Thiocapsa rosea: one gene and its partner. The protein of the gene in region 1 interacts with the protein of each later gene in a pairwise test. Links are inferred from orthologs where the notes say so. Each region holds a gene or a part of one and is shown on either strand. Other genes may lie near its edges.

Region 1 (3,100 bases):
TCGATGCCAGCAGGCTTTCGCTCACGACGGCCCACGAGGCACTCGAGCGCCGGTTCGAGGCACTCCGGGCACGGGTCCCGCCGCAGGACGGCGGCACTCTCGATGTGGAGCAGGCGCGACAGGCCTCCCGCGATGCCTACACGGAACTGCGCAGGACACTCCTGGATCCGAATGTGAAGCGGGAAGCAAGCGCGGAGCCTGCTGTGACTGCCGCCGAGAAGGTTCTGCACCAGCGTCAACTCACCCTGGCTCGCGTGTTGGACGCACAAGGCGCCTATCGGATTCGTCCCAGCGACTCTTTGGCCCTGATCAGCAGCCGTTGCTACGGCGACAGCAGTCAATGGCGTGCGCTGTTCGAGGCCAATCGCCATGTCCTCGAAGACCCCAATCAACTGATGCCCGGGGTCACCTTGGTCATCCCTTGACTCCCGCCGCTTGCGAAACGCCGAATCACACCGACACCCAATCCTTCGATGACGAGTTCTTGCGTGCGCAGATCGACCAGGATCGGATCGAAGCTTGGATTCTCCGGCAACAGGTAGGCCCGGCCGGTCCCGTGCCGATGCAGGCGTTTGACCGTCACCTCGTCGCCCAACCGTGCCACTACGATCTGGCCGTCGAAAACCTCGGAGGTGGTATGAACCGCCAGAAGATCGCCGTCGAGGATGCCGGCATCGCACATGCTGCTGCCGAGAACCCGCAACAGATAGTCCGCGCGGGGGTAAAAGAGGTCCGGATTAACCGGACAGGAGTCCTCGATATGCGCGGCCGCAAGGATGGGACTGCCGGCGGCGACACGCCCGATGATCGGCAGCTCGACCTCACCGGCGGCGGCGTGATCGATGAGCCGGATGCCGCGCGAACGACCCCGCGTCAGCTCGATCGCACCGTGCCGGGCCAAGGCGCGCAGATGATCCTCGGCCGCGTTGGCGGAACGAAAACCAAAGGTCCGGGCGATCTCCGCGCGTGTCGGCGGCACCCCGGTTTCGCGGATATGCGACCTGATCAGCTCCAGGATCTGCCGCTGCCGAGGGGTCAGGCCATCGCTCATGTCGGAGAATCGCTCAACGAAGTGGGCTGTCATTTTAGACAGTCCTGAGGGATTATCCATCGATGAACAAGGAAAAGCGCAATCGAATCTTCGAGCGTCTTCGCACCGCCAATCCGGCGCCGACGACGGAGCTGGTGTATCGCACGTCCTTCGAGCTTCTGGTGGCGGTGATCTTGTCGGCACAGGCGACCGACAAAGGGGTCAATAAAGCCACGGCGCGTCTGTTCGCGGTTGCCGATACGCCCGAGAAGATGCTCGCGCTCGGCGAAGAAGGCCTTAAAGCGCATATCCGGACCATCGGACTCTTCAACAGCAAGGCCGCCAATATCATCAAGACCTGCGCGATCCTGGTCGCGGAGCACGGGGGTCAGGTCCCGCGCGCGCGCAAGGCCCTGGAGGCACTCCCCGGCGTCGGACGCAAGACGGCCAACGTGGTTCTCAATACCGCCTTCGGCGAGCCGACGATGGCCGTCGACACCCATATCTTCCGTGTGGCCAACCGCACCGGGCTGGCGCCCGGAAAGACCCCGCTCGCGGTCGAGCAGGCATTGCTGCGCCATGTCCCCAAGGTCTTTCTGAAAGACGCCCATCACTGGCTGATCCTGCACGGACGCTATGTCTGCGTCGCACGTAAGCCGCGCTGCCCCGAATGTCCGATCGCCGATCTCTGCGACTATCGCGACAAGACGCCGCCGCCGTGACGCAAGATCGAACGCAAGCAGCACCGAGCCCGAATCCTCTAAACCGCGCCAGCGCCGACAGTCGCCGGAGCTGGCGCGGCCAAGCCGTTCCAACACATGACGCATACCGCACCGGGCGCGGTTTAACCCCTTCAAGAGCCTCGACTCCATGTTCGCAAAAGACCGTGAAAGCCATCGTCGCACCTTCATCACCGCCTGGGAGAAGGCTCAAACCGGACAACCCTTGGAGCCCGTCGAGGCACAGATTGTCCAGATCCTGCGCCAGCATCCCGAATATCATCGTCTCATGACCGAGATCGAAACCACCCTGGAGCGCGACTATCTCCCGGAGCAGGGTGAGTCCAACCCTTTCCTGCACATGGGGCTGCACATCGCCATCCTCGATCAGCTGAACACCGATCAGCCCGCTGGCATCCGTCGGCTCTACGGCCGCATCCTGCAGATCACCGGCGATCCGCACGAGACCGACCACCGCATCATGGAATGCCTCGCCGAGGCGCTTTGGACGCTGCAACGCAACCAAGCGCCCTTCGACGCCGCGGGCTACCTCGCGTGCATCGAACGCGCTGCCGGCGTGCGTCGACCGGGCCACTGAATTCCGTGACGGGCCTGTTACACTGAAAGGGACGGGAACCGACCGACACGGATCGGGGCGCAGCGACGCATGACCCTACATCGCAAGGGCGATCGTCCCGTCTCAGCCAAAGCCCCGACCGCATCGCGGCCGGGCTCAGTACGGGAGGAAAGTGACACCATGTTGACTTGGATACTAGCCGCCGACAACAGCCGCGCACGCATCTTCACCACCGACAAATCGGCAGGCGCGCTGCGCGAGATCCACACGCTGGCCTTCCCGGAAGGACGGCTCCACGAGGGCGATCTGACAACCGACAAGGGCGGTCGCGGTCACGACCCCATGTCGGGTGCGCACGGCATCAACGGCGAGGAGGCGCACAAGCAGGAGAATGCCGAACGCTTCGCCGGCCTGGTCTGCGAGACGCTGGAGAGCGCGCGCAACAAAGGGGAGCTTCAAAAGCTTTACGTCATCGCGGCCCCGGCTTTCCTGGGGATGCTGCGCAAACATCAGTCCCCGTCGCTCAAACAGCTGATCGCCGGTGAGATCGACAAAAACCTGACGACCCAGAGCCCCGAGGCGATCCGCAAGAGCCTGCCGGATTTTCTCTAAACCGCGCCCGGTGCGCGGTATGCGGTGTTTTTGGATGGGATCGGCCCCGGCAGTTTTGACGACCGCTGGAGTCGACGCGGTTTAAGATGCTAAACAGCGTCCAGATGACAGCGCCACGCTCAGTCTCGTCCCGCTGCCTCGTCCAGCGCATTTAGACGATCC
Region 2 (3,368 bases), 1.7 Mb from region 1 along the record:
CAGCAGCATCATCGAGCAGCGCAAGCAGATTCAGCGTCAGATCCAGTCAAGCCCCAGCGTGAAGCCCTACGTGCCGGAGGCCATCGACGATGCCTACCCGGACGCCGTGGACATCACCGTGCGCGAGACCCTGTTGGGCCCCGAGCGGTTTCCCCGATCTTGCCCCTACGCAATCGACGAGATCCTTGATTTCGATTTCTACCCGAACGAGCCATGACCCCCAAGGTTCCGGCAACGTGGGCTCACGAGGCATGTCGATCGCCTGAGGCCGGAGAACGAAGGCCGAACGCAAGAAGCAGAAAGCTGATAGCTGATAGCTGATAGCTGACGGCAGGAGGCCGGCAGCTGGAGGCCGGCAGCTACTGACCAACGCCCGACCATACATTGACCCCCTAAATTCTCACCATTGCAAACTCCGAGCGCTGATATAATCCGCGCTTTGCCCGTGCCGACCGCTTCGACCGCTTCCGGGAAACAACATGACCAACAAGCCCGATATCGATCCCCAAGAGACACAGGAATGGCTCGATTCGCTCGAGGCCGTGCTCGAGAACGAAGGCGTCGAGCGCGCCCACTTTTTGCTCGAGCGACTGATCGACAAGGCGCGCCGTTCGGGGGCTTATCTCCCGTTCACCGCCAACACCGCCTATGTGAACACCATTCCGGTGCAGCAGCAGGAGCGCTTCCCCGGCGATCGCGCCATGGAGCGACGCATTCGCTCCTTCGTGCGCTGGAACGCCATGGCCATGGTGGTGCAGGCGAACCGGCTCTCGACCGAGCTCGGGGGGCACATCTCGAGCTTCGCCTCCTCCGCCACCCTCGTCGACGTGGGCTACAACCACTTCTTCCGTGCGCGCGACAAGGATCACGGCGGAGACCTGATCTTCTTCCAAGGTCACGCGGCGCCCGGCATCTATGCCCGCGCGTTCCTGGAGGGACGCATCAGCGAGGAGCAGCTCTACAACTTCCGCCAGGAGGTCGACGGCAACGGCTTGTCCTCCTATCCACACCCTTGGTTGATGCCCAACTTCTGGCAGTTCCCGACCGTCTCGATGGGGTTGGGTCCACTGATGGCCATCTACCAGGCGCGCTTCATGCGCTATCTGAACGACCGGGAGCTGGTCAACACGAGCGAGCGTAAGGTCTGGGCCTTCCTGGGCGACGGCGAGATGGACGAGCCCGAATCGCTGGGCGCCATCTCCTTGGCGGCACGCGAACGTCTCGATAACCTGGTGTTCGTCGTCAACTGCAACCTGCAGCGTCTCGACGGCCCGGTACGCGGCAACGGCAAGATCATCCAGGAGCTCGAAGCCGTCTTCCGCGGCGCCGGCTGGAACGTCGTCAAGGTCGTCTGGGGCAGTTACTGGGACCCCTTGTTCGCCCGCGACAAGCAGGGTCTGCTCCTCAAGCGCATGGAGGAATGCGTCGACGGCGACTACCAGGCCTACAAGGCCAAGGGCGGCGCCTACACCCGCGAGCATTTCTTCGGCAAGTATGCCGAGCTCAAGGACATGGTCGCCAACATGACCGACGAGGACATCTGGCGTCTGAACCGCGGCGGCCATGATCCGGCCAAGGTCTATGCCGCCTACGACGCGGCCATGCGCATGAACGGCAAGCCGACAGTGATCCTGGCCAAGACCGTAAAAGGTTACGGTATGGGTGTGGCCGGCGAGGGCATGAACATCACCCACTCGCAGAAAAAGATGGGCGAGACGCATCTCAAAGCCTTCCGCGACCGCTTCAATATTCCGATCTCGGACGATCAGATCGGCGCCGCGCCCTTCTACAAGCCGCCGCAGGACAGCCCCGAGATGCTGTACATGCATGAGGTGCGCGAGCGGCTCGGCGGGTTCCTACCGCTGCGTCGCGACGATGCCGCGGTGCTGCCGATCCCCGAGCTGGATGCCTTCAAGCCGCTCCTCGAAGGCAGCGGCGACAAGGAGATGTCGACCACCATGGCGATGGTGCGCATCCTCACGATCCTGGTGCGCGACAAGGCGATCGGCAAGTATTTGGTCCCCATCGTTCCGGACGAGGCACGCACCTTCGGCATGGAGGGCATGTTCCGCCAGCTCGGCATCTACTCCTCGATCGGCCAGCTCTACGAGCCGGTCGATGCCGATCAGGTCATGTACTACCGCGAGGACAAGAAGGGTCAGATCCTGCAGGAAGGCATCAACGAGGCGGGCGCCATGTCGTCCTGGATCGCGGCGGCCACCGCCTACGCGAACCACGGCCAGAGCATGATCCCCTTCTACATCTACTACTCCATGTTCGGGTTCCAGCGCATCGGGGATCTGGCCTGGGCGGCGGGCGACATGCAGGCCCGCGGTTTCCTGATCGGCGGCACCGCCGGACGCACCACGCTCGCCGGCGAGGGTCTGCAGCATCAGGACGGCCACAGCATGGTGGTCGCCGCGACCATCCCGAACTGTGTCGCCTACGACCCGGCCTACGCCTACGAGCTCGCCGTCATCGTCCAAGACGGCCTGCGCCGGATGTATCGAGAGAAGGAAAACGTCTTCTACTACGTCACGGCGATGAACGAGAACTACGTCCAGCCGGCGCTGCCGGAGGGCGCCGAGGCCGGGATCCTCAAGGGCATGTATCCGGTTCATCAGGGCGAGGAGCACACCCACCGGGTCCAGTTGCTCGGCGCCGGGACCATCCTGCGCGAGGTCTTGGCCGCGGCCGAGCTGCTCGCCAAGGACTTCAACGTCGGCGCCGATGTCTGGAGCGTCACCAGCTTCAACGAGCTGCGGCGCGAAGGCATCGATGTGGAGCGTTGGAACATGCTCCATCCCGACCAGCCCCAGCGCACCACCTATGTCGAGGAGCAACTGGCCGGGACCCGAGGCCCGATCGTCGCCGCCACGGACTATGTCAGGACCTACGCCGACCAGATCCGCCCCTACATCCCGCGACACTACCTGGTGCTCGGGACCGACGGCTTCGGGCGGAGCGACATGCGCAGCCAGCTGCGAAAATTCTTCGAGGTGAATCGTTACTACATCGTCGTCGCAGCCCTCAAGGCATTGGCCGACGAGGGCGAGATCCCGACCGCGACGGTCTCCGAGGCGATTCGGAAATACCGTATCGACCCGGAAAAACCCAACCCGGTAACGATCTGAACCGCGCTAAACCGCGTCCGGCATGGCATGGGTTACTTCGGTGGATCGACCGACGTACAAGGACCCACGAAGCGCTCGGTCGACGCGGTTTAGGACATCTAAAATCGAGAGCTAAGCCGCGTTCGGGCCGAAGCGCCCGGGTTAACCCGGGCCGCCCACCACAGGGAGCCGTGGTGATCGCCCCGGATGCGGTTTAGGGAGGACAGAGCGTGGCAACCGTCGAAGACATTCTGC

What was found.
Region 2: the proteins of nth (region 1) and aceE interact in binary tests that used the Escherichia coli proteins (3 or more experiments, as listed by UniProt). The link is inferred for Thiocapsa rosea from one-to-one orthologs.

Annotation. Positions count from the first base shown.
Region 1 is NZ_RBXL01000001.1:2,480,879-2,483,978, reverse strand. Bases 33-2,932 are described here. They hold nth (endonuclease III), read left to right. Parts: upstream 33-1,113; coding sequence 1,114-1,752; downstream 1,753-2,932. Other genes in these bases: BDD21_RS10950 (host attachment protein), read left to right, coding at 2,507-2,932; BDD21_RS10955 (DUF1841 family protein), read left to right, coding at 1,901-2,347; lexA (transcriptional repressor LexA), read right to left, coding at 389-1,084; BDD21_RS10970 (LysM peptidoglycan-binding domain-containing protein), read left to right, coding at 33-425. Also shown: more of BDD21_RS10970, read left to right, coding at 1-32; more of BDD21_RS10950, read left to right, coding at 2,933-2,938; BDD21_RS10945 (replication-associated recombination protein A), read right to left, coding at 3,058-3,100. UniProt on the Escherichia coli protein: DNA repair enzyme that has both DNA N-glycosylase activity and AP-lyase activity. The DNA N-glycosylase activity releases various damaged pyrimidines from DNA by cleaving the N-glycosidic bond, leaving an AP (apurinic/apyrimidinic) site.
Region 2 is NZ_RBXL01000001.1:4,132,478-4,135,845, reverse strand. What follows is about bases 167-3,334. They hold aceE (pyruvate dehydrogenase (acetyl-transferring), homodimeric type), read left to right. Parts: upstream 167-479; coding sequence 480-3,134; downstream 3,135-3,334. Other genes in these bases: BDD21_RS18605 (DUF29 domain-containing protein), read left to right, coding at 167-217. Also shown: more of BDD21_RS18605, read left to right, coding at 1-166; aceF (dihydrolipoyllysine-residue acetyltransferase), read left to right, coding at 3,344-3,368. UniProt on the Escherichia coli protein: Component of the pyruvate dehydrogenase (PDH) complex, that catalyzes the overall conversion of pyruvate to acetyl-CoA and CO(2).